Regions from separate parts of the Pseudomonas hygromyciniae genome, predicted to be linked through region 2. Evidence: predicted binding sites of a transcription regulator. Region 2 holds the regulator's gene; each other region holds the start of a gene.

The links. Region 2 encodes FliA, which starts transcription of late flagellar genes. Its sites were predicted from a motif close to CTAAAGTTTNNNNNNNNNNNGCCGNTAA; they were not measured.
Positions count from the first base shown of each region.
Region 1: a site for FliA is predicted at 4,842-4,869, ahead of JTY93_RS20670 (methyl-accepting chemotaxis protein). Genes of this name have one in related genera too.
Region 3: a site for FliA is predicted at 1,940-1,967, ahead of JTY93_RS15175 (methyl-accepting chemotaxis protein). Genes of this name have one in related genera too.

Region 1 covers NZ_CP070506.1:4,615,856-4,625,477, reverse strand. Annotated here, with positions in the region: gene JTY93_RS20685 (imelysin family protein) at 1-412, opposite strand, end outside; gene JTY93_RS20680 (di-heme oxidoreductase family protein) at 444-1,874, opposite strand; gene JTY93_RS20675 (nitroreductase family protein) at 2,023-2,586, shown strand; gene JTY93_RS20670 (methyl-accepting chemotaxis protein) at 2,630-4,768, opposite strand; gene JTY93_RS20665 (YbaN family protein) at 4,895-5,299, opposite strand; gene JTY93_RS20660 (biliverdin-producing heme oxygenase) at 5,418-6,026, opposite strand; gene JTY93_RS20655 (TonB-dependent receptor) at 6,154-8,721, opposite strand; gene JTY93_RS20650 (FecR family protein) at 8,837-9,622, opposite strand, start outside.
Region 2 covers NZ_CP070506.1:1,735,744-1,745,365, forward strand. Annotated here, with positions in the region: gene JTY93_RS07650 (cold-shock protein) at 1-174, shown strand, start outside; gene flhA (flagellar biosynthesis protein FlhA) at 310-2,424, shown strand; gene flhF (flagellar biosynthesis GTPase FlhF) at 2,436-3,752, shown strand; gene fleN (MinD/ParA family protein) at 3,853-4,686, shown strand; gene fliA (RNA polymerase sigma factor FliA) at 4,683-5,423, shown strand; gene JTY93_RS07675 (chemotaxis response regulator CheY) at 5,592-5,966, shown strand; gene JTY93_RS07680 (protein phosphatase CheZ) at 5,985-6,773, shown strand; gene JTY93_RS07685 (chemotaxis protein CheA) at 6,786-9,002, shown strand; gene JTY93_RS07690 (protein-glutamate methylesterase/protein-glutamine glutaminase) at 9,052-9,622, shown strand, end outside.
Region 3 covers NZ_CP070506.1:3,467,022-3,476,643, reverse strand. Annotated here, with positions in the region: gene JTY93_RS15175 (methyl-accepting chemotaxis protein) at 280-1,908, opposite strand; gene JTY93_RS15170 (histidine phosphatase family protein) at 3,083-3,625, opposite strand; gene JTY93_RS15165 (hypothetical protein) at 4,021-4,341, shown strand; gene JTY93_RS15160 (hypothetical protein) at 4,475-4,846, shown strand; gene JTY93_RS15155 (hypothetical protein) at 4,876-5,025, opposite strand; gene JTY93_RS15150 (endonuclease) at 5,119-5,868, opposite strand; gene JTY93_RS15145 (hypothetical protein) at 6,135-6,566, shown strand; gene JTY93_RS29130 (DUF6434 domain-containing protein) at 6,662-6,877, opposite strand; gene JTY93_RS15140 (hypothetical protein) at 6,909-7,514, opposite strand; gene JTY93_RS15135 (aminoglycoside phosphotransferase family protein) at 8,004-8,792, shown strand; gene proP (glycine betaine/L-proline transporter ProP) at 8,970-9,622, opposite strand, start outside.

The DNA of each region.
Region 1 (9,622 bases), 2.9 Mb from region 2:
GGCCTTGCACCACGACGCTGGATTTGGCCAGGGCGGCGGCATCGATCTGCGGCTGGGCGGTGGCCAGTTGCTCGACCTGGCGGCCGACGAGGTTTTTCTTGTCGGGCCAGAACTGCACCTGCCAGGCGCGATTGCCTTCGGCCAGCGGGCCGATCAGCAGCGGTTGCAACTCGGCCCAGGCTTTTTGCGCGTGGAGGAAGTCGGCGCGGGCGGTCTCCAGGGACTCCTTGCCTTGGCAGTAAGCCAGGGCGCTGACGGCCAATTGCCGGTCAGCTTCGACCCAGCGGCTGTAGGTCGGCAGGATCACTTGCTTGGCGATGGCCGCCGAAGTGACTGCTTGCGGATCCTGCGGCGAGCAGGCGCCAAGGGCCAGTGCGGCCAGGCTGGTGAACAACAACTTGGGACGGAACATGTCGAGCTCCCTTCAATAATTGGGGCAAAGCTTATAGAGAATTCAGGAACGCGAGCAACGCGGCGCGCTGCTCGGCGTTAAACGACAACACATGCTGCTGCGCCGCCTGGGCTTCACCGCCATGCCACAGCACGGCTTCAAGCAGGTTGCGGGCACGGCCGTCATGCAGGAACTGGGTGTGGCCACTGACGTTTTGCGTCAGGCCGATGCCCCACAACGGCGGCGTGCGCCAGTCGCGGCCACCGGCCTTGAATTCGGTACGGTTATCGGCCAGGCCTTCGCCCATATCGTGCAGCAGCAAGTCGCTGTAGGGGCGGATCACCTGGTTGGCCAGCTCAGGTTCAGCGGCATTGGCTGCGGTGGTGAATGTCGGCGTATGGCACGACTGGCAGCCAGCCTGGAAGAACAGGTTCTTGCCGGCCAGCACTTGTTGTTCGTTGACATCACGGCGCGCCGGTACGGCCAGGTTGCGGGTATAGAACAGCACCAGGCGCAGGATGTTATCGCTGACTTCCTGCTCGCCATTTTCGCCGTTGCCGTTGGGCGCCTGCTTACAGGCGACCTGTGCGTCGGTGCAGTCATCGAAGGGGCGCAGGCTGGTCGTCAGGCCCATGTCACCCGAGAACGCGTGAACATTTTGTTGATTGAGGTTCGGTTGCCCGGCTTTCCAGCCGAAACGGCCGAGGACGGTTTTTTGTCGGGCATCATCCCAGACCCAGTTCGGGCGGCCGAACACGCCGTTTTTGTCCGGGCGTTTGCTGGCGTTTTGCAGGATGTCTGCGTCGCTGATGGCTTCGAGCAAACCCAGGCCGATCATCGGCGGAGCCACGCGGGCGGAAAACCGCGTATCGGGGTGCATCGGCCCGTAGCCGAGCTGGGTGATCTGCAGGCTCGGCTTGCGCAACTCGACCACCGTGCCGTCCTTGAATGTGACGTTGACCGGGGTGTAGTCGACCCGTACCTTGCCTTCCGGGACCACGCCGGGCACGGCCATGTCCTGCAACTGCCCGCCGTACACCGGCTCCGGGACGATACCCAGTTGCTCGATGAGCTTGGCGTAGGGCGGCGAATCCGGGATCGACAGACGCACCAGCATCGACACCGCATTGCTGGCCTCGGGCAAGGGTGGATGACCGCGCCCGTCTTTTATATGGCAGTTCTGGCAGGCGTTGGTGTTGAACAGCGGCCCCAGCCCATCACGGGCGGTGGTGGTGGCCGGGGCGATCACCCAAGGATTGCGGAAAAAGCTGTTGCCGACGCTGAAATCCAGACGGCGGGTCGGCGTCAGGTTCGCTGAAGGCAGCGAAAAGGCATTCTGGTCCGTCTTCCTGACCGTCGTGCTGCCTCCCGAACGCGCCTCACCCGGCTCGGCCTGGGTAAACGTCGGCGGCGCGGCGTCATCGCAGGCACTCAGGCTCACGGCCATCAAGAGCGCAGACAGGCGAAGCAGCAAACGGGGCATCGATAATCCTGGAAGACGGGCGACGGTGGATGAAATTCAGGGGGCAAAGTCTAACAGGGCGGGGCGGATTGAATAAGAGCAATTATCGTTTGCTCCAATCTGATGCATTCCCGCTAGAATGGCCGCACATTTTTCCTGGAGGTGGCCAATGCAGGCTCTCGACGCTTTGCTCAACCGTGTTTCCGTGCCGCGCTTGCTGGACCCAGCGCCTACTGCCGAACAGCGCGAAGTGCTGTTCGCGGCAGCCATGCGTGCGCCGGATCACGGCCAGTTGCGGCCTTGGCGTTTTCTCACCGTGGAAGGCCCGGCCCGCGAGCAAATGGGCACCCTGCTGGCCGAAGCGGCACGCCTGCAAGACCCCGCGGCCCCGCAAGGGGTGATCGACAAGGCGCAGAACGGCCCGTTGCGTGCGCCGTTGGTGGTGGTGGTGATTGCCCGTTTGCAGGAACACTTCAAAGTGCCGCAGTCCGAGCAACGGCTGGCAGCGGCCTGTGCGGCCCACGGCATTCTGCTGGCGGCGTATGCCCAGGGGATTGGCGCAGTGTGGCGGACCGGGGAGTTGTCGTATTCGGCGCATGTGGCCAAGGGCTTGGGGTTGAGCGCGGGTGAGGAAGTGATTGGCTTCCTGTATCTGGGGACCGCGCAGAACCCGCCGCGTACGGCGGCAAAGGAAGATATCACCGCGTTTGTCAGTGCCTGGACCGGGCTCTGACCTCACACTGTGTGGGAGCTGGCTCCCACATGGGTATTTGGGTCTACACCCGGAACTGATCCATCAGTTTCATCTGCTGGTTGGCCAAGGCATTCAACTGGCTGCTGATTGCCGCCGACTCCGTCGCCTGGCCAGTCAGGGTCTCTGTCACGGTACGGATCGCCGAGACGTTGCGGTTGACCTCTTCGGCCACGGCGCTCTGTTCTTCGGCGGCGCTGGCGATTTGTAGGTTCATGTCGCTGATCACCGTCACCGCATCGCTGATCTTGCCCAGGGCCTGTACCGCCTGCTGGATCTGCCCGGCGTTGTTCTGCGCCTGGCTCTGGCTCGAATGCATGGTGGTCACCACCCCACGGGTCGCGCTCTGGATGCGTTCGATCACCAGGCGGATTTCTTCCACCGAATCCTGGGTGCGTCGCGCCAGGTTGCGCACTTCGTCTGCGACCACCGCAAAACCCCGCCCGCTTTCCCCGGCGCGCGCGGCTTCAATCGCAGCGTTGAGGGCCAGCAGGTTGGTCTGCTCGGCGATGCTGCGGATCACTTCCAGCACCGAACCGATCTGCTCGCTGTTGACTGCCAGGGCTTCAACCTCGGTCACGGCCTTGCTGACTTCCTCGGCAAGGGTGGTGATATCGCGGGTACTGCGTTCGATGATCGCCAAGCCGTCGCGGGCTGATTGATCGGCTCCACGAGCTGCACTGGCAGCGTTTGAGGCGCTGTTGGCGACTTCGTGGGCGGTGGCGCTCATTTCGTTGGAGGCGGTTGCCACCTGGTCGATCTCACGGAACTGCACCTGCATGCCTTCGCTGGTCTGGCGTGCGATTTCCGAGGATTGATCGGCAGTGCCACGGGCTTCGGTGATGCTCTGCTTGATCTGGGCGATGGTCGGCTGCAGCTTGTCGAGGAAGCGGTTGAACCAGTTGACCAGTTCCCCCAGTTCGTCTTTTTTCGTGTAGGCCAGGCGTTGGGTCAGGTCGCCGTCGCCGCTGGCAATGTCTTTGAGCATCGCGGCCACACTGTTGATCGGCCGGGTCACGCCGGTGGCGGTCAGCCACATCAGCAGCAGGCCCAGCAGGCCGGCTGCGGCGCCCACCAGCAGCGCTTGCAGTGTGCCTCGGGCTTGGGCGTCGTCGAGCACCGCTTGCAGCTTGACCGAATCGGCCAGCAGCACGTGCTTGGGCAGCTTGATCACCACGCCCCAGGGCTTGGCATCGGCAATTGGCTTGACGGGGTACACCGCGCGGATCGTATCGTCTTGCTCGCGCACCTTGCGCGTGTCACTGGCCAGCAACTGCACGATCTCTTTGCCTTCGCCGCCCAGCACATCAACGATGCTCTTGCCGACTTTGTCCGGCTCGCCGCTGTAGCTGGCGATCAGGCCACTGCTGGAGAGGATTTCCATGATCCCCGCGCCATCGAACAATTCTTTTTGCGCGGTATTGGCCGCCGCTTGCAGGGCATCCAGGGCAATATCGACGCCGATCACACCAATCACTTTGCCATCTGCCAGCAGCGGCAGGGAGATGGTGGTCATCAGCATCGCCTTGCCGGCGACTTCGTCGGCGTAGGGGTCCAGCAGGCAAACGTTGCGGGTATCCCGTGGGCAGGTGTACCAGATGTTGTAGGGCGTACCGCTGAGATTGAGGGTGGTCTTGGTCAGGTCCGCTTCCACCATCACCGTGTTCAGGCCTTCACCGCCGGCGCGGCTCCAGTAGCTGGAAAAGCGCCCGACTTCGTTGGAAGCGCGCAGTTTGTCGTCGACAAATTCGCTGTCCCTGCCATCCAGGCCGTTGGGTTCAAACGACAACCAGATCCCCAGCACCTTGGTATTGCGCTCGAATGCGGTCTTGATCCGCTGGTTGAGCTCCTCGCGCACGGCCCCGGCTTCCAGCGAACGCTTGGCGGCCATGTTGCGCAAATCCTTGACCTGGTCGGCGAGGGCGGTGACCACCAACAGGTTCTCGCCAAAAGCTTTTTGTACCTGCACGGCCTGCTCGGCGGCCTTGGCCTGGAGCAGATTCTCCACGCTGGTGGTGAGCATGCGCGAGCTGGAGGCGCTGGTCAGTTGGTCGTTCTGGTTGGACTGGTAGATATTCAGGCTGACGATCAGCGCAATCACCCCCAACAGGCAGAGGCCGGACAGCAGCACGATTTTCAAGCGGATGGAGAGGGTGTCGAACATGGGCTTACTCGCGATTGGACTTGTTGGTGTGCAAGCAGGGCAACGGCCAAGTCCATTCGGCGCTATGCCCGGAACATCGGCACCGACGGGTAATTCATGAGGGGCAGGCGATGAGCGGTAGCGCGCTCAGGTCGTGGTTTGCGCCAGGCGTTCGGGGCGTGACCAGATCCACAGATTGCCCAGGCTCATCCCGGCGATGGCCAGGTAGATCGGCCAGCCGTGATCGAGCATCACCAGCATCAGGGCGGCACACAGCAACATGCTTACCGTGGCGCTGACCTTGGCCCGGCGCGCGATGATCTTGCCGTTGCGCCAGTTGAACAGGATCGGCCCGAACAGCCGATGGTTTTCCAGCCAGGCGCTCAGGCGCGGCGAGCTTTTGGTGGCAGCCCAGGCGGCGAGCAGGATGAATTCGGTGGTGGGCAGGCCCGGCACGACAATGGCGATCAAGCCGATCCCCAGGCTGACATAGGCCAGCAGGCCGAACAGGATTCGGGCGAGTTTGGAGGAGGATTGGGTTGAGCCGGTCATGGGAGCAATGGGTATGGAATATGAGAATTTAAAATTGGAATACGGAGCAGGCCCAGGTAGGCGCTGGTTTGTGTGGGAGCTGGCATCCACACAAGCCAGCATCTACACCCGCAATGGATCAGGCCAGTTCTGGGGCGCTAGCGTACGCCTGTTCCAGCAATACGGTGAAGCGTACGAATGCATCCACCGCGCCTTTCTCTGCCGCCGCTTCATCTTCGGCGCTCAGTTCCAGGCTGTCGAGGGTGCGGGTGAAGCGCTTCCAGCCTTCGGCACGACCACCGGCCGGTTCGCCCAGGTGACGGGCACCAAAGGTTTCGCTCAGGCCCAGGCCGACGGCACGTTTGATCAGGAACGCCGCGCCCAGCTTGGAACCTTCGGACACGAACAGCCAGCCCAGGGCCTCGGCCTTGCTCGGGTTCTGCACGGCACCGGCCACGGGGGCAGGCACTTCGGTTTCCAGGTCGGCCAGGTCCAGCTTGGCGGCTTCGGCGCGGCAGCGCTCGGCGAGGTCTGGAAACAACTTGATCAGCTCGGGATCGTTGTACAGCGCCACCAGTTCCGACTGGAACAGGTATTGCGCGACCACGAAACGGGCGAAGTTGGCTTGGGTTTCAAACGGGGCGTGGGCCTTGACCAGTGCGTCGAGCTTGGTGTGCGGCTCGTGGGTGATCTGGTTCAGGCGCTGGGAGCGCAGGCTTGCGCGTTCTGCGGTGGTGGAAGCGGTCATTGGGGGTCCTTGAGAAGGAAAAGCGCCTTGTTGCCAGGCTGTTATTACTAGACGAACAAGAAGACGCGTCACAGTAAAAAATCCTCACCCCGCTGGCGATAAATCCGGCGGGGTGAGGTTGCTTGGGTCAGATGTCCCAGATCAGGTTGATCGCAAAGTTGCGCCCGGGCTGGGTCAGGCGGTCCAGGCTGGCTGGCGAAGTCACGCCGGCTTCACCCACACCGTCGTAGCTGCGCACGTCATCCCAGTTCCAGTATTTCTTGTCGGTCAGGTTGTACAGGCCGCCGTTGACGGTCAGGTCGTCGGTGACTTTGTAGAAACCGGTCAGGTCGACCACGCCAAAGCCTGGGGTCTTGAAGGGGCCGTTGGCCTTGATGCCGGTCGGGGTAAAGAACGTGGCGCTGTCGACCCGGTTCTGTTTCTTGACCAGGGTCCAACTGACCAGCGCACCGTAGTTTTGCTGGTCGTAGCCCAGGCCAAACACACCCTTGAGCGGGTTGACGCTGTTCAGCGGCTGGCCGGTTTCGTCGTTGCGCCCGTGGGCGTAGGCAATCGCGCCTTTGGTGTACAGGCCTTGCGTTGCGCCGAAGGCGTCCAGGTTCAAGCGGCCTTTGACTTCCATGCCCTTGATGGTGGCGCGCTTGATATTGCCTGGCTGGAAGATGGTGCCAGACGGGCCCAGCGCAGCGTTGTCCTCGTCGATGAAGTCGCGGTACTTGTTGTAGAACAGCGCGACGTCGAAATTGCCCGCATCGAAATGGCCACGGATTCCGGTTTCATAGCTCTTGCTGGTTTCCGGCTTGAGGCTCGAGTTGGGCTCGACGACATAGCCTTCGTCAAGGTTTTCAAAGCGGCCATACAGCGCCTTGGCCGATGGCGTGCGGAAACCTTCGGCGTACTGGCCGAACCAGGTGTATTGCTCGGTCAGTGCATAGGTCACGCCGAGTTTTGGCGAGAAGCGGTGCCAGGTTTTGTTCGAGTTGTTGTGGGGGTACTTGCGGTCCGGGTCGGTGGTATTGAGGAACTCTTCGGTCAGCTTGGGTTTGAGCTGGATGTAGTCGTAGCGCAGGCTGGGCATGATGGTCCAGTCGTTCCAGCTAATCTGATCCTGAGCGAACAGCGCGTAGCTGTTGATAGTCGGGTCCGGGAAGTCGCTGGCTTTTTTCACGCTGTCGGCAGGGGTTGGGCTCGGTGCGCCGATGGCGGTACAGCCGGCACCGACGGCCAGGCAGGTCGCCGCGCCTTCGCGCGAACCGGTGACTTTCTGCTGCTTGATCGTGGTGCCGTAGGTCAGCAGGTGGTCGGTATCACCGATGACGAAGGCCTTGTCCAGTTGTGCGTCGAACACCCACTGCTTTTCTTCGTAGAGGGTGTCGCGGGTGCGCAGTACGCGGCGGCCGACCTGATAGATTTCGCTGGTGGCCTGGTCGGTCTTGGCGATCTGGTAGTTGAGGCTGGTCTTGATGTGATCGGCAATCGGCGAGTCCAGTGCAAACTTGTTTTCCAGGCCAAAGCGTTCGCGGGTGATGGTGTCGTTGCCGCGACGGTCACGGTACATATTCATGCCCTGGCCTTCGAGGAAAATCCCGCCCACTGCGCTTTTCTGATTGATGTCGCGGTCGTCCTTGTACTTCTCGTAGGTCAGGCCCAGGCGGTTGTCGTCGCCATAGTTCCAGCCCAGCTTGGCCAGCACGTTGGTGGTACGCACGTCTTCGGGGTTGGCGCCGGTGCGGGCCAGGCCGGTGGCGTTGTTGCCGTCGTAGGATTCCATCTCGTGGCCATTGCGCTGGCTCAGGTGCAGCAACCCATCGAAGTCCTGCACACGCCCGGCGACGGTGCCGGAGGTCAGCCAGCTTTCGTCAGCCGAGCTGTAGCCGGTCTTCAGGCGGGCGCCGACGTCCTGGCCGGGCTTGATGATGTCGCTCGGGTCGAGGGTGAAGTAGCTGACGGCGCCGCCGATGGCGCTGCTGCCGTACAGGGCCGAGGCCGGGCCGCGGATGATCTCGACGCGTTTGACGATTTCCGGGTCGACATAGTTGCGGCGGGTTTTGGCATACGGGCCGTTGAAGAAGTTGTCCGGGACCTCTACGCCGTCCACCTGGGTGAGGATACGGTCGCCGTCGATCCCCCGAATGTTGTAGCCGGAATTACCGGAGCGGGTGCCAGCGCCACCCACCGAGACACCCGGCTCGTAGCGCACCAGTTCGCGGATGGTGTTGACGTTCTGGCGGTCCAGTTCCTCGCGCTCATGCACCGTGACGGTGCTGGGCACGCTGTCTACCGCCTGTTCCTGGCGGGTGGCGCTGATGGTCATTTGTTGCAGGGTGATGGCACTCCCCGCCGTGCGCTTTTCCAGAACGATATTGTAGTTGCCCAGTTTGCGGTAGTTCAGGTTGGTCCCCACCAACAGCCGGTCCAGAGCTTTTTCCGGGGTCAGCGAACCGCGTGCGCCGGGGGAGGAAACCCCTTGGCCCAGTTCGGCGGGCAGGCCGATCTGCCAGCCGGTGACGGCGGTAAAGGCGTTGAGCGCCGAAACCAGGGGTTGCTGCTCGATGCTGAAGGTGTAATTGGCGTGGCTGCGCGCCGCAGGTTCGGCGGCATTGGCCGTCAGCATCGGGCTGCCCGCCAGCAGGATGGCGGCGGTCAGCAGGCACAGCGTGGGCGAAGAGGGCCGGCGGTTGAAACGAGAGGACATCGAGAGCGCTCCGAGGGACGAGTCTTATAGTTGCGAACCTGAATCAAATAGGAATCAGTTGCATTGGCTAAGACGAGACGTACCAGCAGGAGCTATCGAGTAAAAATAATTATTCTCAGTTGAGAATCACGAGCGCAGGGAACTCCGAGAGCTTGGCCGAGGTGATGTGGGCCAGGGAGCGCACCACGTCCAGCGGCTGGTCCAAGCGGTAGTTACCGGTCACGGCGACGCTGGCCAGTTGCTCGTTGGTGTTGACGATCCAGCCTGGGTAATAGCGCCGCAGCTCTGCCAGCACTTCGCTCATCGGGCAGTTTTCAAAGATCAGCCGGCCCTGGACCCATGCCAGTTCCTTAGTGGCATCGAGCTTGGCCGGTTGGCCGAAGCCTTTGGGGCCGACGCGGATGCTCTCGCCGGCACTCAGGCGCACCCGGTTGTTGCCGAAGGTGGTACTCAGGTCGACATCCCCGCGTTGTACCTGCACCTGCGCCTCACCGTTGAGATAACGCACGGCGAATGCCGTATCGCTGACACTGGCGCGCACCGGGCCGGCGTCGATTTGCAGGGGCAGGCCACGATTGGCCGCGACGTCGAAAAACGCCTCACCCTGATACAGGCGGGCGATGCGCTGATGCTCGTCGATGGTGCTGGAAAACGCCGAGTTGGTATTGAGCAGCACCTTGGAGCCGTCATCCAGTTGCAGGCGCTGGCGCTCGCCGACCACGGTCAAGTGGTCGGCCTGTAGGCGTACTGGCAGATTGCTGAAGCTGAACAGCCCCAGCAACAGTACCGCAGCAGTGGCCAAGGGCTTCCAATGCGGCTTGATCCGCCGCCAGGCGCTGGGCTTGCGCGGCGCATTGAGAGCCACGGCGGCGCTGTGCACCGGCGCACCGCCCCAGGCGGT
Region 2 (9,622 bases):
GATTCAACGGGCTTTGGCTTTATTACGCCGGACGGTGGCGCAGAGGACCTGTTTGTTCGCTTTTTCGGCATTTTCGGTAGCGGTCACAGAGCGCTGGCAGAGGGCCAAAAGGTCGAGTTTGATATCGTCGAAGACCCAAAAGGCAAGCAGGCAGTAAACGTCAGGCCGCTCTAGCCAGCCCTGCGGCGTACCACCGGTAAGTCCTCAAGCAAAAGTTGGAAGGCTTCTTGCAACAGCGCCTGCAAGTCGCCTTCTGGCGTCAAAGTTTTGCTTCAAGGGACACGAGGAATACCGGTGGATCGCTCTAATATGTTCAGCACAGCCCGTGGCACCCTGACAGACCTCTCGCGAGGCAATCTGGGTGTGCCGTTGTTGCTGCTGGTGATGCTGGCAATGATGATGTTGCCGATACCGCCGTTCTTGCTGGACGTGTTCTTCACCTTCAACATTGCCCTGTCGATCGTCGTGCTGCTGGTCTGCGTCTACGCGCTGCGGCCTTTGGATTTCGCGGTATTCCCGACCATTTTGCTGGTTGCCACGCTGCTGCGCCTGGCCCTTAACGTGGCCTCCACGCGGGTGGTCATGCTGCACGGCCAGGACGGTCACGCCTCGGCGGGCAAGGTGATCCAGGCCTTTGGCGAGGTGGTGATTGGTGGTAACTATGTGGTCGGTGTCGTGGTGTTTGCGATCCTGATGATCATCAACTTCGTGGTGGTGACCAAAGGTGCCGGGCGGATCTCCGAGGTGAGTGCGCGTTTCACCCTCGACGCCATGCCTGGCAAGCAAATGGCGATCGACGCCGACCTCAACGCCGGCCTGATCGACCAGAACCAGGCCAAGTCCCGCCGTTCTGAAGTGGCCCAGGAAGCCGAGTTCTATGGCTCCATGGACGGTGCGAGCAAGTTCGTGCGCGGCGACGCCATCGCCGGCCTGCTGATCCTGTTTATCAACCTGATCGGCGGCATGGCGGTCGGGATCTTCCAGCACGGCATGACCTTCGGTGATGCGGGCAGGGTTTACGCCTTGCTGACCATTGGTGACGGTTTGGTGGCGCAATTGCCATCACTGTTGTTATCCACAGCTGCGGCGATCATGGTGACCCGTGCGTCCGGCTCCGAAGACATGGGCAAACAGATCAACCGCCAGATGTTCGCCTCGCCCAAGGCCCTGGCCGTGGCGGCCGGCATCATGGCGATCATGGGCATCGTGCCGGGCATGCCGCACTTCTCTTTTCTGAGCATGGCCGCCCTGGCCGCCGGCGGTGCGTACCTGTTCTGGAAGAAGCAGAACACGGTCAAGGTCCAGGCCTTGAAAGAGGTGGAACGCCAGCAGGACCTGTTGCCATCGCCGGCCCGTGCCCAGGAAACCAAGGAGTTGGGCTGGGATGACGTGACGCCCATCGACATGATCGGCCTCGAAGTCGGTTACCGCCTGATCCCCTTGGTGGATCGCAACCAGGGCGGCCAGTTACTGGCGCGGATCAAGGGTGTGCGCAAGAAGTTGTCCCAGGACCTGGGCTTTTTGATGCCCACCGTCCACATCCGCGACAACCTCGACCTGGCCCCCAGTGCCTACCGCCTGACGCTGATGGGTGTGACCCTGGCCGAAGCCGAGATCTACCCCGACCGCGAGTTGGCGATCAACCCCGGGCAGGTATTCGGCACCCTGAGCGGCATAACCGCCAAAGATCCGGCTTTTGGCCTGGAAGCGGTGTGGATCGAAGTCAGCCAGCGGAGCCAGGCGCAGTCCCTGGGTTACACCGTGGTTGACGCCAGCACCGTGGTTGCCACGCACCTCAACCAGATTTTGTACAAGCACTCCCACGAGCTGATTGGCCACGAAGAAGTCCAGCAACTCATGCAATTGCTGGCCAAAGCCTCGCCAAAGCTGGCCGAAGAGCTGGTGCCAGGGGTGTTGTCGCTGTCGCAGCTGCTCAAGGTGCTGCAGGCGCTACTGGCCGAACAGGTGCCGGTGCGGGACATTCGCAGCATTGCCGAGGCTATCGCCAACAATGCCGCCAAGAGTCAAGATACTGCCGCGCTGGTGGCAGCGGTGCGCGTCGGATTGTCGCGTGCCATCGTCCAAAGCATTGTAGGGCTTGACTCTGAGCTGCCTGTGATCACCTTGGAACCAAGGTTGGAACAAATATTGCTCAATAGTATCCAGAAGGCAGGACAGGGCCAGGAAGAGGGCGTTCTGCTGGAACCAAGCATGGCTGAAAAGCTGCAGCGTTCGTTGATCGACGCCGCACAGCGCCAGGAAATGCAGGGCCAACCGGTGATTCTGCTGGTGGCAGGCCCCGTCCGGGCGATGTTGTCGCGGTTTGGACGCTTGGCAGTACCAAATTTGCACGTTTTGGCTTACCAGGAAATTCCTGACAATAAGCAAGTGACTATCGTCGCGACAGTAGGGCCCAACGGCTGAGGTAGTGGGTTATGCAAGTAAAGCGTTTTTTCGCCGCCGATATGCGTCAGGCCATGAAGCTGGTTCGTGATGAACTGGGCGCCGACGCGGCTATTATCGGTAACCGCCGCATTGCCGGCGGTGTCGAGCTGACGGCTGCCCTGGATTACAAACCCCAGGCCCTGGCGCCGCGCGTGCCGAACATGGAACTCGAAGACGAGTTGCGCAAGACCGCCTCGCGCATTGTCTCGGCCCAGGCCGAGCTGAGCATGCGTGGCGACAGCGATGCGACCACCAATCGCCAATTGTTTGCCGGCCTGCCGCTGACTGCGGCCGAGCCACTGGTAGAACCGACTTTCGTCGAGCCGCCACGTCCCGCCGCGCCAGCACCGGCCGCTGCGGTCGACCAGCGCGTGTTCGACTCGATGCGCTTTGAACTCAATGGCCTGCGCGAACTGCTGGAAGTGCAGTTGGGCTCGCTGGCCTGGAACCAGTTGCAAGGCAGCAAGCCGCAACAGGCCAATCTCTGGCGTCGTCTGCAACGCATCGGCTTGTCCGGCCCGTTGTCGCGCGACCTGCTGGAGCTGACCACCGGCATTGAAGAGCCTCGCCAAGCCTGGCGCATGTTGCTGGCCCACCTGGCGCGGATGATCCAGACCCCGGAAATCGAACCCCTTGAAGAAGGTGGCGTGATTGCCATGGTCGGCCCTGCCGGCATGGGCAAGACCACCACCCTGGCCAAGCTGGCCGCCCGTTATGTACTCAAGTACGGCGCCCACAATATTGCGCTGGTGAGCATGGACAGCTACCGCATCGGTGCCCAGGAACAGCTCAAGACGTTGGGCCGCATCCTCAATGTACCGGTGACCCATGTCGACCCGGGCCAATCCCTGGCCAACGCCCTCGACCCGCTGCTGCGCAAGCGCGTGGTGCTGATCGATACCGCCGGCCTGCAAGCCAGCGATCCGGCGTTGCGCATGCAGCTGGAAAGCCTGGCCGGGCGCGGGATCAAGTCGAAAAATTACCTGGTACTTGCAACAACCAGCCAAAAACAGGTTCTGACTGCTGCGTACCACAGCTACAAGCGTTGCGGGCTGGCCGGTTGCATCCTGACTAAGCTGGATGAAACCGCAAGCCTTGGCGAAGTGTTGAGCCTTGCCATCAGCCATGAATTACCGGTCGCCTACCTGACCGACGGGCCGCGGATCCCGGATGACTTGCATCTGCCGCGCCGTCATCAGTTGGTCAGCCGTGCAGTCAGTGTGCAAATGCAGGATGAACCCAGTGAAGAGGCTATGGCGGATATGTTCGCCGACCTCTATCACAACCCAGCCAAGCGGGTCGGCTGAAGGCAACATGAAACACAGTGCAATGTACCTACATCGATGGTCTGCTACCGCGGCCACCCTATGTAGCCTGCGGCTAAGCAAGACAAGGTAAAGAAAGAACATGGGCAGCATGCATCCCGTACAGGTGATCGCGGTGACCGGCGGCAAAGGTGGCGTCGGGAAAACTAACGTGTCAGTGAATTTGTCCCTGGCCCTGGCAGAGCTTGGCCGCCGCGTCATGCTGCTGGATGCCGACCTGGGCCTGGCGAACGTTGACGTTCTGCTGGGACTGACGCCCAAACACACCCTGGCCGATGTCATAGAGGGCCGCTGTGAGCTGCGCGATGTGCTGTTGCAGGGGCCAGGGGGGATTCGTATCGTCCCGGCCGCCTCCGGCACCCAGAGCATGGTGCATCTGAGCCCGGCGCAGCATGCCGGCCTGATCCAGGCCTTCAGTGATATCGGCGACAACCTCGACGTGCTGGTGATCGACACCGCTGCCGGGATTGGCGAGTCGGTAGTCAGCTTCGTGCGCGCCGCCCAAGAAGTGTTGCTGGTGGTCTGCGACGAACCCACCTCGATCACCGACGCTTACGCCCTGATCAAACTGCTCAACCGTGACTACGGCATGAACCGCTTCCGTGTGCTGGCCAACATGGCCCAGAGCCCACAAGAAGGGCGCAACCTGTTCGCCAAGTTGACCAAGGTCACGGATCGCTTCCTCGATGTCGCCTTACAATACGTCGGCGCAGTTCCCTATGACGAGTGTGTGCGCAAGGCTGTGCAAAAGCAGCGTGCAGTCTACGAAGCGTTCCCTCGTTCGAAATGCTCGTTGGCGTTCAAGGCAATTGCTCAGAAGGTCGATACCTGGCCACTGCCCGCCAATCCCCGGGGGCATCTGGAGTTTTTCGTCGAGCGATTGGTGCATCAGACGAGTGCAGGACCGGTGCTATGACAGCCAGCGGCTACAACCTTTACAAAAAATCAGCGCGTGACAGCCAGGGCGAATTGATCGAGCGCTATGCGCCTCTGGTCAAGCGCATTGCCTACCACCTGCTGGCACGCCTGCCCGCCAGTGTCCAGGTCGAAGACCTGATCCAGGCCGGGATGATCGGCTTGCTCGAAGTGTCGACCAAGTACGACGCGAGCAAGGGGGCGAGTTTCGAGACGTATGCGGGTATCCGTATCCGTGGCGCGATGCTCGATGAAGTGCGTAAAGGTGATTGGGCGCCGCGTTCGGTCCACCGCAATACCCGGATGGTGAGTGACGCAATTCGCTCAATTGAAGCAAAAACCGGTCGCGACGCTAAAGATCACGAAGTTGCGGCCGAACTCCAATTGAGTCTCGACGATTACTACGGGATTTTGAACGATACCTTGGGCAGCCGCCTGTTCAGTTTCGACGACCTGCTACAGGACGGCGAACATGAAGGGCTGCACGAGGACGGCGCGAGCGCTCACCAGGAGCCTTCACGCGACCTGGAAGATGAACGCTTCCAGGGCGCCCTGGCGGACGCGATTGCCAATCTGCCGGAGCGTGAGCGGCTGGTGTTGGCGCTGTACTACGACGAAGAGCTGAACCTCAAGGAAATCGGTGAGGTCCTGGGGGTCAGCGAATCGCGGGTCAGCCAGCTACATAGCCAATGCGCGGCCCGCTTGCGGGGGCGTTTGGGAGAGTGGCGAGCGCGCTGACAGGCAGTGTGGGGACACTGTGAACGATAACCGCCAGGGCGCGAGCCGGGCGGGAGCGGCTCGTGGAGTGCCCTAGCAGTCCTTTTTGTGTAATGCCTGTTGAATGATATGGCGCGCCCAGGTGCTGGACGCGTTTAAGACTGCTTGGAGGTCGAATTGGACAAGAACATGAAAATCCTCATCGTTGATGACTTCTCAACGATGCGGCGGATCATAAAAAACCTGTTGCGTGACCTTGGGTTCACTAACACGGTCGAGGCGGATGACGGCATTACTGCGATTCCGATCCTCAACAGCGGGAGCATCGACTTTCTGGTAACTGACTGGAACATGCCTGGCATGACCGGCATTGATCTACTGCGCCACGTGCGCGCGGATGAAAAACTGCGCAGCCTGCCTGTGCTGATGGTGACCGCTGAAGCCAAGCGTGAACAGATCATCGAAGCCGCCCAGGCGGGGGTCAACGGCTACGTGGTCAAGCCATTCACTGCACTGGCCTTGAAAGAGAAGATTGAAAAAATCTTCGAACGCATCGGTCATTGATGCTGCCACGGGGGAGCTATGGAGCATAAAGAATCATCGCAGGCCGACTTTGAGTCGACCCTGAAAAAACATGCTCACCAACTCGTCGAAAGCCTGGAAAAAGGCCAGTTCGGCGACGCAGTGCAGTTGATCCATGAGCTCAACCAGACCCGCGACCGCGGCCTGTACCAGGAAGTGGGCAAGCTCACCCGTGAGTTGCACAGTGCGATCGTCAATTTCCAGATCGACCCGCACATGCCCCAGGCCGAGGAAATCTCGCAGATCACTGATGCCACCGAACGCTTGTCCTATGTGGTCAGGCTGACTGAGGCGGCAGCCAATCGCACCATGGACCTGGTGGAAAACGCCACGCCCCTGGTCAACGGCATGGCCAATGAGGCCAAGGCGTTGAGCGCTGACTGGGGGCGTTTCATGCGCCGCGAAGTCGGTGCTGAAGAATTTCGTGAGCTGGCGCGTCGGGTCGAAGGTTTTCTGTCACGCAGCGAGCAGGAAAACCGCACGGTTTCCAGCAACCTCAATGACATCCTGCTGGCCCAGGATTACCAGGACCTCACCGGTCAGGTGATCAAGCGCGTGACCCTGTTGGTCACCGAAGTGGAAAGCAACCTGCTCAAACTGGTGCTGATGGCTGGCCAAGTCGACCGTTTTGCCGGCATTGAACATGACCGCGAAGCGATCCTCTCGGAAAAAGATCCACAAAAACACCTCGCCAAGGGTGAAGGTCCGCAGATTCATGCCGATAAACGTGAAGACGTTATGTCAGGTCAAGATGACGTAGACGATTTGCTGTCCAGTTTAGGCTTCTAAGGAGCACGCAATATGAGCTTCGGCGCCGATGAAGAAATCCTTCAGGATTTCCTTGTAGAGGCCGGCGAAATTCTAGAGCAGTTGTCCGAGCAACTGGTCGAGCTGGAAAGCCGACCGGATGATGCGAACCTGCTCAATGCAATTTTTCGCGGTTTTCACACTGTAAAAGGGGGCGCCGGCTTCCTCCAGCTCCATGAGCTGGTGGAGTGCTGCCACATCGCCGAAAACGTGTTCGACATCCTGCGCAAGGGTGAGCGGCACGTTGATTCGGAATTGATGGACGTGATCCTCGAAGCCCTGGACGCGGTCAATGGCATGTTCAACGAAGTGCGTGAACGCGCTCCGATTACTGCCGCCACCCCGCAACTGCTGGCCGCCCTGGCGCGCCTGGCAGAACCTGCCGCATTGGTCGCCGCCCCGGTGGTTGAAGCCGCACCTGAACCGGTGGCCGAACCCGACGTCACCGACAGCGAATTCGAACAACTGCTGGACTCCCTCAATGCCGTCAAGGCCGAGGCCGAGGCCGAAGCACCGGCAGCGGCTGCGCCGGCCATGGTGCCGACCAGCGAAGACATCACCGACGCCGAGTTCGAGTCCTTGCTCGACCAGTTGCACGGCAAGGGCCAGTTTGCCCCGGACGCCGTGGCGGCCACACCGCAGCCTGTGGAGCCTGCTGCGCCAGCGGCCAGCACCGATATCACCGACGACGAATTTGAAGCACTGCTGGATCAGTTGCATGGCAAGGGTTCGTTTGCTGCCGATGCTTTGCCGGCAGTCGCTGCGGCGGCTGCACCTGCTGCTGCGGCGCCTGCTGCCGCACCGGCGGCGGATGGCTTGATCACCGACCACGAATTCGAATCCCTGCTGGACGAATTGCACGGCAAGGGCAAGTTTTCCGAGGTGGCACCTGCCGCCGCCGCGACCGCGACCGCCACAGCGGCGGTGGCCAAACCGGCACCCGCTGCCGCCGCCAAGGCCGCTGCACCGGCTCCCGCACGTGCCGCCGCCCCGGCGCCAGCCCGTGCGCCCGCCGCTGCCGAGAAAGCCCCGGCCAGTGAAGCCGAAACCACCGTGCGGGTGGATACCGCGCGCCTGGACGACATCATGAACATGGTCGGCGAACTGGTGCTGGTGCGTAACCGCCTGGTGCGCCTGGGCTTGAACAGCGGCGACGAAGCCATGCAAAAGGCCGTGTCGAACCTCGACGTGGTCACTGCCGACCTGCAGACCGCGGTGATGAAGACGCGCATGCAGCCGATCAAGAAAGTCTTCGGGCGCTTCCCGCGCCTGGTTCGTGACTTGGCCCGGCAGTTGAAAAAAGAGATCGCCCTGGAACTGGTGGGCGAAGAGACCGACCTCGACAAAAACCTGGTCGAGGCCCTGGCCGACCCATTGGTCCACTTGGTGCGCAACGCGGTCGACCACGGTGTGGAAACCCCGGAAGAGCGCGAAGCCAGCGGCAAGCCGCGCCTGGGCAAAGTGATCCTGGCGGCCGAGCAGGAAGGCGACCATATCCTGCTGTCGATCACCGATGACGGCAAAGGCATGGACTCCAATATCCTGCGCGGCATCGCGGTCAAGCGCGGCGTCATGGACAAGGACGCGGCCGACCGCCTGACCGATACCGAGTGCTACAACCTGATTTTCGCCCCGGGCTTTTCGACCAAGACCGAGATTTCCGACGTGTCCGGCCGTGGCGTGGGCATGGACGTGGTGAAAACCAAGATCAGCCAGCTCAACGGCTCGATCAATATTTACTCGACCAAGGGCCAAGGCTCGAAGATCGTCATCAAGGTGCCGTTGACCCTGGCGATCATGCCGACCTTGATGGTGATGCTGGGCAACCAGGCGTTCGCCTTCCCGCTGGTCAACGTCAACGAAATCTTCCACCTCGACCTGTCGCGCACCAATGTGGTCGACGGCCAGGAAGTAGTGATCGTGCGGGACAAGGCCCTGCCTTTGTTCTACCTCAAGCGTTGGCTGGTGGCGTCTGCCGCTCATGAAGAGCAGCGTGAAGGCCACGTGGTGATCCTGTCCGTGGGCACCCAGCGTATCGGCTTTGTCGTCGATCAGTTGGTTGGCCAGGAAGAAGTGGTCATCAAACCATTGGGCAAGATGCTGCAAGGAACGCCAGGCATGTCGGGTGCGACCATTACCGGTGACGGTCGGATCGCGCTGATTCTCGATGTTCCGAGCATGCTCAAGCGTTACGCCGCACGGCGTATTTGATTCTGGTTGGGCGGGGCGATTGTCCCTCGCCCGGCCTAACGGAGTGGTTATGGTAGTCAAGGTTCTGGTGGTGGATGATTCGGGTTTCTTCCGCCGCCGCGTCTCGGAAATTCTTTCAGCGGATTCCAACATCCAGGTGGTCGGTACGGCCACCAACGGCAAAGAGGCGATTGATCAGGCCCTGGCGTTGAAGCCAGACGTGATCACCATGGACTACGAGATGCCGATGATGGATGGCATCACCGCTGTGCGCCACATCATGCAGCGTTGCCCGACCCCGGTGTTGATGTTCTCGTCGCTGACCCACGAAGGCGCCCGAGTGACCCTCGACGCGCTGGACGCTGGCGCCGTGGATTTTTTGCCGAAGAATTTCGAAGACATCTCGCGCAACCCCGAGAAGGTCAAGCAGATGCTCTGCGAGAAGGTGCACAGCATCTCGCGCAGCAACCGCAGCAGCTTCCGCGCGCCGGTGGCTCCCGCTCCGGTAGCGGCGCCTGCACCGACCAGCAGCAGTTTCGGACGTCCGGCTCCCGCGCCAGTGGCACGGCCTGCCGTGGCGCCGACGCGCACGGCGGCGCCAAGTCCTGCGTCGCCTGCGCCCAAGCGCAAGGCCTACAAAC
Region 3 (9,622 bases), 1.7 Mb from region 2:
CAGTGCGCATGACAAAGCTCAGGTCAGTTTTGCAACTAGCAAGAGCGTTATCGGAGGCCTTGAGCCCTGTCCGAAGCTTGTCGCGTTCGATAGACAACTCAGCGTGCATTCTCACCAGGCCGTAGATGTCCTCTCGGGCTTTGTGAAGCTGCAGCTGCAGTTCCTGAATCTCACTCTCCAGGAGCTGCGTGTGTTGCTTGTGCATTTCAAGCGGCACAGGGCATCCAAGTCACTCCACCGCCGGCTCTCTTCTTTAAATGGATCTCTGCGTTACTTTCCTTAAAGCGAAAATCTTGCCACCAGTGTGCTCATGTCAACAGATAGGCGTAAAAGCTCAGAACTCGCAGCCGCAGTTTGGCGGGCCCCCGTTGCGCTCTGGATAGAAAGGTCGCGAATACTCATTAGGTTTCCGTCCACCGAACGGGCTACTTGGGCCTGCTGCTCGGAGGCAGTCGCTATCATCATGTTCATTTCGTTCATTTCGTTTATTTCGTTTATAGCTTTCGATATCAGGGTCAGCGCCGCGCCGGCTTCGTGAGCAATCGTCAGGGTTCCTTCCGCCTGTCCGCAGCTTTCACTCATAGCTTTCGTCGCCTGTGCTGTACCCTTGAGAATGCCGCCGATCATCTGCTCAATTTCTTGGGTGGATGTCTGAGTTCGATGTGCGAGAGCCCTGACTTCGTCGGCAACTACCGCAAAACCGCGTCCTTGCTCTCCGGCTCGCGCAGCTTCAATTGCTGCGTTCAAGGCCAGTAGATTGGTCTGCTCTGCAATCGTGCGGATAACTTCCAGTACCTTGCTTATGTCCTTGGACTGGACCGCCAAGCGCTCTACGTCGGCGCTGGTGTTCTGTATCGTCTCGCTAAGGCTTTCGATGGCGTGGACGGTGCTTGTCACCCTGGCGGCGCCAGTGCGTGTCGATTGGTCAGATGACTTAGCGGCATCGGATGCGGAGGCGGCATTACGAGCGACCTCATCAACCGCAGCGGTCATTTGGTTCACAGCAGTGGCCGCCTGATCGATTTCGTTGTTCTGACGCAGCAAACCTCGGCTGGACTCTTCAGTAGCGGCGCTCATCTCTTCAGAAGCTGATGCCAGTTGAGTTGATGAGTCGCCAATGAGCTTGATCGTATCGCGCAGATTACTCTGCATGATCTGTGTTGAGCGCAATAGGTCTGAAAATTCGTCATTGCCCGTCACCTTGATAGTGCTGCGGAGATCACCCTTGGCGATGGTCTCATTAATCAGCAACATTTCGCGCAATGGGGTGATAATGCTTTTGGTGAATAGCACAGCCAACACAATAGTCGCCAGTGCCGCTGTCAAGATGATAAAAACTACAAACTTCAAGCCGCTTTGATAGGTATCCTCGGAGACACGGCCAGCATTACCGGCCTCGTCTATATTCATTTTGACAAGCCCATCTGCTGCTTCTGAGAGACGCCTAGTGATAGGCGTAATATTTTCATTCGTAAATGTTTGTGCTTCCGAAAGAGCGTTGCGGTTGACGAGTGCGTTAACTTGATCAAGCGCTACAAAAAAATCTTCACCATTATCTGAAACGGCCTTGAACAATTGACCCTCTTTCTCGCTGGCGACAAAGTGTGCATAGGCTTGGATCTCGTTTTTTAAGTTGTCGCGCGCAGCTCTGATGGTTTTTAGTGTGTTGGTCAGGTCTTGCGGGTCAGTCTGATATATCAACCGCCGGTTTTCTAAGCGTAGCTGTAACGTGGCCACATTGATTTTTTCTGCAACGAGAATGCTTGCCAATGAGTCCTCTTCCAGACTCTTGGCGGTCTCTCGGATCTGCCCCATTTTCCAGACGGAAACACCGCCTAGCGTGACCAATAATAGAGCAATGAACGCAAAGCTGAGTATTGCGCGCACAGATACTCTTAAGTTTCTCATTTCACCACTCCAAAAATTAGCTTTCAATTAAGTATCGGCTTACGCAAGCGAAGCATGAGTGTGTGAGCAGTAAATGCCCGAATAAATTTCTGGACGAGCTTGGTGGCTATGGCTGAGTACAACGTTGGCAGTCCAATGCTAGGCCTGTATAAGTTCTCACTTAGGTTTGAGTGAATGCCTCGTCTTGAATTTACGGGGTTTGAAATATTTCTTTTCGGCTTTTTGACTAGATATCAAAATTGGTGCGCAAAAAATACTTAAAACTTAAGGTTTTCAAAAAAAACATTCATTTGGCCGCTTTTTTTCTATTTTTTTTAAAGTGGCACGCGAATGGATTGGCCTATAGGTATTTTAAGTTATATCTAAGTTTGCGGGTTGCGAGATTTGAGCAACGAACTACAGATATCAGGGCGCTCAATCAGGCTTATTGAGCACGGCTAAGGCTAGCTTGATGAGCTCTTCGTTCCGGTCGATGCTCAAGGTCCAGCAGGGAAATATAGGCCTCGATCACCCGAACCAAATGGTCTTCGGGAATGAGCTCGTCTGGTGAAACTGGAAATAGAGTGCCCATCACCAATGCCGGCGATAGAGAATTGATCGCGTTGCGGGCGTGCCAGGCGTATGTCAGGGCTCTCAACCGTTGCGGTCGTGAAAATTGGTACGGGCCAAAAAAGCCCCGAATTGGCCTATGATTCGGGGCTCCAGATTATACTTATGATATATAGGTTTTATTTGTAGGGTTTACTTGTTTTTTCGGGCGATTTCTATCATACTTTCCGTGGCTTTGTATGGTCAAGTAGGCCCTGATAGTGAGTAGTGCAAGGCAGAAAATCATGCCAAAGATAAATTGAAAAGTGGTCATGTGATTCCTCCAGAGCAACCAACCTTTGATTGTCTATTAAATGCGTAGTTTTTTTCTATTTATATAGTGTCTCTTATTGTTGCTAGTTGGCGATTTAATTTTTTTCGGTTGTGCTCGGCCGGCAGAACGCAGGGGTAGTGTTTTTTGCTGTCTAATTTTACCTAGTCGTACCGCGCATTCATTGGGCTTAAACGCGTTTAAATGTAGATAGAGTTTTAGGCGGAAAACTTATACGAGTCACGCAATGCGTGGATTATATACTGCTGCAGTAGCAGGCCTTTTCATGATGGTATTTGATGGGTATTGCATAACTTACTTCTGATGCATCTGATAGATCACTGCGCTCCAGTAGCGGTTTGCGTTACGCATCTGGCGAGTCCAGCCGCTAGCCTCTAGCTGCTTACCAATCATTCGATTCATGAAGCCATGGCCGAGCAACAAGACCGGCCCGGTGCTGGAAAGATCTTGAAGCTGTTGCGCGGCCTTGCTGGCCCGTAGCCTGGCCTGGCGGGCTGATTCGACCGTTCCTGAAAAACCACACAGCCATGAGATACGAAGGATAAATGCCCAGGTAAAGGGAGAGAGCCGCGGTAGTCTCCAGCGGCCATGGGGCAGTTGTGCTTCACAGAATACAGCGTCTACCACACTAGGCTGAAGGCACAGCGCCCTTACGGATGTCAGCGCTCGCGGGGCACTACTCGATACGATCACCTGAGCGCTCGCCGCCAGTTGCACGCTAGCCTGCGGCGCGGGCTGGTTGATGATTTCGGATAAGTTGTAATGCTCGATCCAGTGTTTCATTTCGGCTAATGAAACCTTGCCGCTCATTGTCAGTTTCGGCTGGCCATGGCGCATCAGGATGATCTCCCTGTTCACTGTGTTTACGTCCTTGTCTTGCGGATTTGTGCAGATGCAGGATGGGTTTTTTGGGTATTAGATACCAGGTGACTACTGAGTAGATAGCACATTGAGTCGAAAGGGTACCCTCTAGGCAATAGGCGCGGGAGCGGCATCTAAAAAAATAACCAGGGTGTTTTATAATAGGCAATGAGCCACTAGCCCATCTGTGCTAGTTCTCTCGTGAAGGGATAAGTGCTAACTTTTTGACTTTATTTTTGTAGTGAAAGAGGGTTCTGTGTTTAGTGCCTCCTTTAAGAGTCTATTGGTCGCGATAATTAATAAGCGCCCATTTCCCCATCGGAGCCAAAGTTAGGGCGCGCTTAACCATATTGGAACTCAGGAGAGTGATCATGAATTACCGATGCCTGCTGCCCATGCTTCTACTGGCTGGTTGTATTTCGCAACCCAATCATCAGGTTGTCAATTGGGGGGATGGGGCCTGTCCAAAGCCCGCCCCAGGGAGCATTTCGGCCACCAATCATCTGGTGATTGAAGATGGCAAGACGCTGAAATGCCAAATTCGCCCTTATGTCTGGAACATGGCTTGCCAAGGGATCGTCGACGGAGAAACGCAAGGCGTTATTTGTCAGGATAATGGTGGGGGGCAGATGATTTTCTTGTTTGACGACAAAGGAGTGTTGACTAACCATCGCAGTTTGAAGGCCGGCTAGGGATATTCAGGGCTGCTGCGCCTGGACCTCATCCCGCCAACGAGCATGAATGACCGATGCAGCGAGTAGCGTTGTGGCAATGTGGATTGCAATGGGTTATTAAAGCTGCCGACTATTCGCTGGGAAGCTATCAATGCGTTATTTACTGGGATGTATGGTTTTGCTGGCGTGCGCAACTGCGGTCGGGGATGACGCGCAACTGAAACAGTGGGAAAAGATGGACCGCTGCTCGACTGCCGCGTTTATCGCGGTGTCTATCCTTGAAGAAAGCGAGGACACCTACAAACAGGCAATCGCTCTACATGGGGCGATTAATGGGCTCAAGAACAATACAAAGCTGGAAGAGACAAACCCGACTGAGAACGAAATGACGGGCGCCTACAACATGGCGCTACGGATCTCCCACACGATGCCACGTCCCTTCGGCAACCGCGGTCATGATTGGCTCGTCGCCCAAGCTGCAACCGCATGCACCTTGTGGGTTCCTGAAGTCAAACCGCAGTAAGTGCTGCCGATGGCGCTGGGGCCCCGGGCTTACATGCCCAGGGTAGGAATGGTCACCTGGCCACATTCGATGAGTTGGCCTGCGGTTACTTGAAGCACATCATTGGGTTTTGCGGCGTACCCGGCAGAAAAGCCGATGGTCAGCAGCGCGATATAGAGCAGGGATCTTCTTAAAGTCATCGGGAATTCGCTGAGTCATGGGTATGAAAACATGCAGCACTGATTCCCGATTGTACAAAAGGTTCCTGGCGTGCGGGTTCTGCTAGGCGCGACCTACGAAAGCAGCACCACACGGGCGCTCTCGAATAGCACGGGCCGTACAAGAATTTTGTAGCTGTCAGCATCGAACGCCTGCGGTGGCAGGGCCGGCGCCAACCGGGCTTCGGTCTCCGAGGTGTAAGTCCCGATGTACCGCCAGTTGTCCACGACGTGGTATTGCTCCATCTGGCCATGGCGTTCATGCAGCGCAATGGCGGCGGGGTAAGGCCAGCGATGGACGGCCCAGTGCGCCAACGCCAGCAGCAAACGCTCGGTGTGGGCTGCATGGGTTTCATCGCCCCGGCATGCTCCGGCGCATTTACGGATCTGCGCGCGGAAACAGCCCTTTGCGCTGGGTGGTTCTATACCCAGCAGGCCATGGCAGAGACGGTGCTCGTCGGCGAGCAGCATCAACGCTTCGATTGCCATGCGTCGGCTGCGAAACAGCCCGTACAACTGTGGCCCCTCAGCCAGCGCGGTGGTGTCGATGATCTCGAGTTTGCCGTTGTGCAGGCGCAGCGAGCACAGGCGCCGCTGCCTGCGCAGGCGTTTGTTCTTCAGGGGCTGCATCTCTTTGATCAGGCGCGACTCCAGCAACAATGCACCGATTTCCCCTGCGGTCTGCTGGTACTCGATCCGCTGTGCCTGGCGCAACATGCGCGCTTCTTCTGGGTTGCGCAGGTGCGCCAGCAGGCGGCTGCGAAGATCGACACTTTTACCAATGTACAACGGCATCGACTCGCCTTGCGCGTAGAAGAAATACACGCCAGGTGCGCGCGGTGCCGCCTCGGCCTGGGCGCGAAGGTGGGCAGGGTACTCGAAGGGTGGGGCGGGGGAGAGTCGGGCGTAGAGGCATGCCCGATATAGTGCGGCATCATCTGGCGCAAAGGGTAGCCGCCGGTCGGTCCAGTCTCGCGGCAGTCAATAGGATTGCGGCGTCGGGGCCGCTTGCATTGTGCTGATCGCCAGTGCGAGAGGGGGCGTGATACCTTTGCGCGCAATGTGGCTAATCGGCATCAGGGAGTGATGGAATGGGAAACGTATACAACACGGCACTGCTGGTCGCTGCCGGGCTTAACCTGCTGGTGGCGCTGATGCATATCGGGGTCATCATCAAAGGGCCGTCCTGGTATCACCTGTTTGGTGCGGGTGAGCGTTTTGTACGTGCGGCCAAGGCCGGTCGCCGCTTCCCGGCCGTGGTGACGGCGGGGATTGCCCTCGTGCTCGCCGCGTGGTCGGCCTATGCGCTGTCCGGCGCTGGCGTGATCGATCCCTTGCCCCTGCTGCGCCCTGCGTTGTGCGTAATCACCCTGGTCTACCTGTTGCGTGGGCTGTTGGGCCCATTCGTGTTGGCCGGCACAGGCCGTAGTACGCGCTTTATTATGATTAGTTCGGGGATTTGCGTGGTGTATGGGCTGGTGCACCTGGTGGGGCTGGTGCAGGTGTGGAATACCCTGGCCTAGCGCTGGCAGTGCCTGGGCTATCGCAGCCTCGAGCTGCCACACGGTTCTTCAGACCCTGCAAGGTTACTGATCCAATTCCCTCCCCATCGATGCGCCTAAGGCCGGGATGACGACTTCCGATTCCAATGATCCGCCACATCCCCCATGGTCAAGGGCGCGCCACTCTTGATCCAGGCCATGAACGCCCGATCGAACTTGAACGACTCCCCGCACTCGCCGACGAGGAATCGGCGGACCTTCTGCGTATTCCTGTAGTGCGGGTCCAGTGGGGTGTCTCGGGTGATGGGCCCCGAGTGCCAGTCGAAGGTCATTGCCATTCCTTGGGTGATGGAGTTTTTTGATTCAACAATTGAAGACCGGAGCATAGCGCTCTTCACGTTTTTTGAAGTGAATCGGCGCCATCGGCACTTTTTCACCGTTTACGAATATAGCCGGGAAGGTGAGGGTGAAGTCATCCATATCACCCTTGCCCAACGCCGTCCCCTTGCGGCTGCTGCTGGATTGTTCCTTGGGGTCAAAACCGGTTTCCAATTGCTCGATACTGACTTGATAGGTTTCACCCGTCGCCAGCGTTACGGTGACTAGGGGTGAGGCGGCGCTGACCCACAGTGGCGGGTCGGTCTGTTGATAGGCCGCCCGGCGTTCATCCGGGGTGTTCAGGTTGCGCAGGCGCGGGGGGGTGTAAAGCCGACCAAACAGACGCAGTTCGGTATCGGTTGAGCGCAGCTTGTCTGGCCAGCTGGATGTTCCTGGCGGTGCTACATAGACCAATACGTGAACCCAATCGAGCGCTTCCGAGCGTGGGGCAAAGCTCATTGCGGCTTTCGGGCCGGGGCAGGTGCGTTCGAGTAGAGCCTGTGTACCCAGTGTCGATTGCGGATGCAGATACGGCCCGGTGCTGCATCCTGCAAGCAGCGCCAGGAGGAGATAGAAGATGTATTGCTTCATTGGGGCCAACTCCATTTGTCGTAAGCGCAACTATGTCATCTGCGCGATGAATTCTCATCAGCACTGTGCAGTATTCTCTGGCGAGAAAGATTATCGATTGCCAGGCTCTGAGATAAACTTCCCAGATTATTGAAAGGGACCATTGCGGCAATGGAACTGAAATCGTCGAGCAGAAGTATCCACGTTCTGGGCTACGGCATCCTGGCTGCCGGCCTGGTGTGCCTTATTCTTGCGCTGTTCAGCACACAAGGGCGCAAGTGAGCGGATGCGTAAATTTATGAAGTATCTCTCGACCTTGAATCTCGCAATGGAACGCTTTCTGAGTCGGTTTACCCGCACGCAGTTCCTGTGCGCCGCCATTGCGTTTACCGCGCTCAACTTCGGATTGGACTGCACCGTTGCTTCGTATAACGCTATCTACCTGTCCATGCTCAGCGGTTGGCTTTTTGCCATGGGTTTTGTGAGGTTCAGGTCTAGACCGTGATGGGTATGTTTGATCACTACTTGAAGCGATGGGACCTGGTTGTCGACGGTGACGCATTCGCCTCGCGCAACGGCATTCTACTGCCCGTTCGCCAGCACGGCATGCCTGCCATGCTCAAAATCTCTCAAATAGCCGAAGAGCAGGCCGGCAGTGTGCTGATGGCCTGGTGGGACGGCGAAGGTGCAGCCCCCGTACTGGCCCAGGACGGCGAGGCTTTGCTCATGGCGCGTGCGTTGGGCTCGGCCTCGCTTCTACAGATGGTCAATGACGGCCGGGATGAGCAGGCCACTCGCATCCTGTGTGGCGTAGCCGCGCGCCTGCATGCACCACGGGCCAAGCCGACTCCCGCATTGGTTGCACTGGAGCAGTGGTTCGCGGCGCTATGGCCTGCGGCGGCGAGGCACGGCGGCATTCTTGAGCATTGTGCGAGCACTGCACGCGAACTCCTGGCGGCCCCCCAGGATGTCACGGTACTGCATGGCGATATTCACCATGGCAATGTGCTGGATTTTGCCGCGTCCGGCTGGCTCGCGATTGATCCCAAGGGCCTCTACGGCGAGCGGGGCTTTGATTATGCCAATCTGTTCTGCAACCCCGATGAACGCGCCCTGGCCCCGGAGTGCTTTGCGCGGCGGACCGAAGTGGTCGCCAGTGTTTCGGGTATCGAGCGGCGCAGGCTCCTGCAATGGGTGCTTGCCTGGGCAGGGTTGTCATCAACCTGGATGCTTGAAGAGGGGGATGAGCCGGGAATCACCCTCGGCGTGGCGCAACTGGCGGCGGCGGCGCTGCGGTGATCAGTAAGCTGTCGCAATCGCCATCACACCCCCTGTTGGAGCTGGCTTGCCAGCGATAGCGCCGGACCGGTCGCCGACAAAGTGACTGACCCACCACCATCGCTGGCAAGCCAGCCCCTACATTTTTTGCGGCCCAGCAAAGCGCGCTGCCTGATCGAGATCCCTTTTGGGAGCGGATCAGTCGATCCGCGGATGCTGTTGCGCCAGGTTCTGGCGCTTGGCTTCCAGTTCGGCGATCTGCTCGTCGAGGTCTTCGATCTTTTGCTCGATATTGTCGTGATGCTCCTGCAGCAGTTCCCGCGCCTCTTCGATGTCCGACGCCGCCGGGGCCGCGCCGCGCAGGGGTTTGTTGGCGGTTTCCTTCATGGTCAGCCCGGTGACCAGACCTACCAAGGCAATCACCATCAAGTAATACGCCGGCATGTACAGGTCGTTGGTGCTTTCCACCAGCCAGGCAACGGCGGTCGGGGTCAGGCCGGCGATCAGCACCGAGATGTTGAACGCACTGGCCAAGGCGCTGTAGCGGATGTGGGTGGGGAACATTGCCGGCAGGGTGGACGCCATCACGCCGATAAAGAAGTTCAGCACCACCGCCAGCATCAGCAACCCGGCGAAGATCAACCCGAGCTTGCCGCTGTTGATCAGCATAAACGCCGGAATCGCCAGCGCCAGCAGGCCGATGCTGCCGGCGATGATGAAAGGCCGGCGCCCGACTTTGTCGCTGATAAAACCGATCATGGGTTGCACGAACAGCATGCCGACCATGATCGCGATGATGATCAGCACGCCATGGTTTTCGCTGTAGTGCAGGTTGTGCGTCAGGTAGCTGG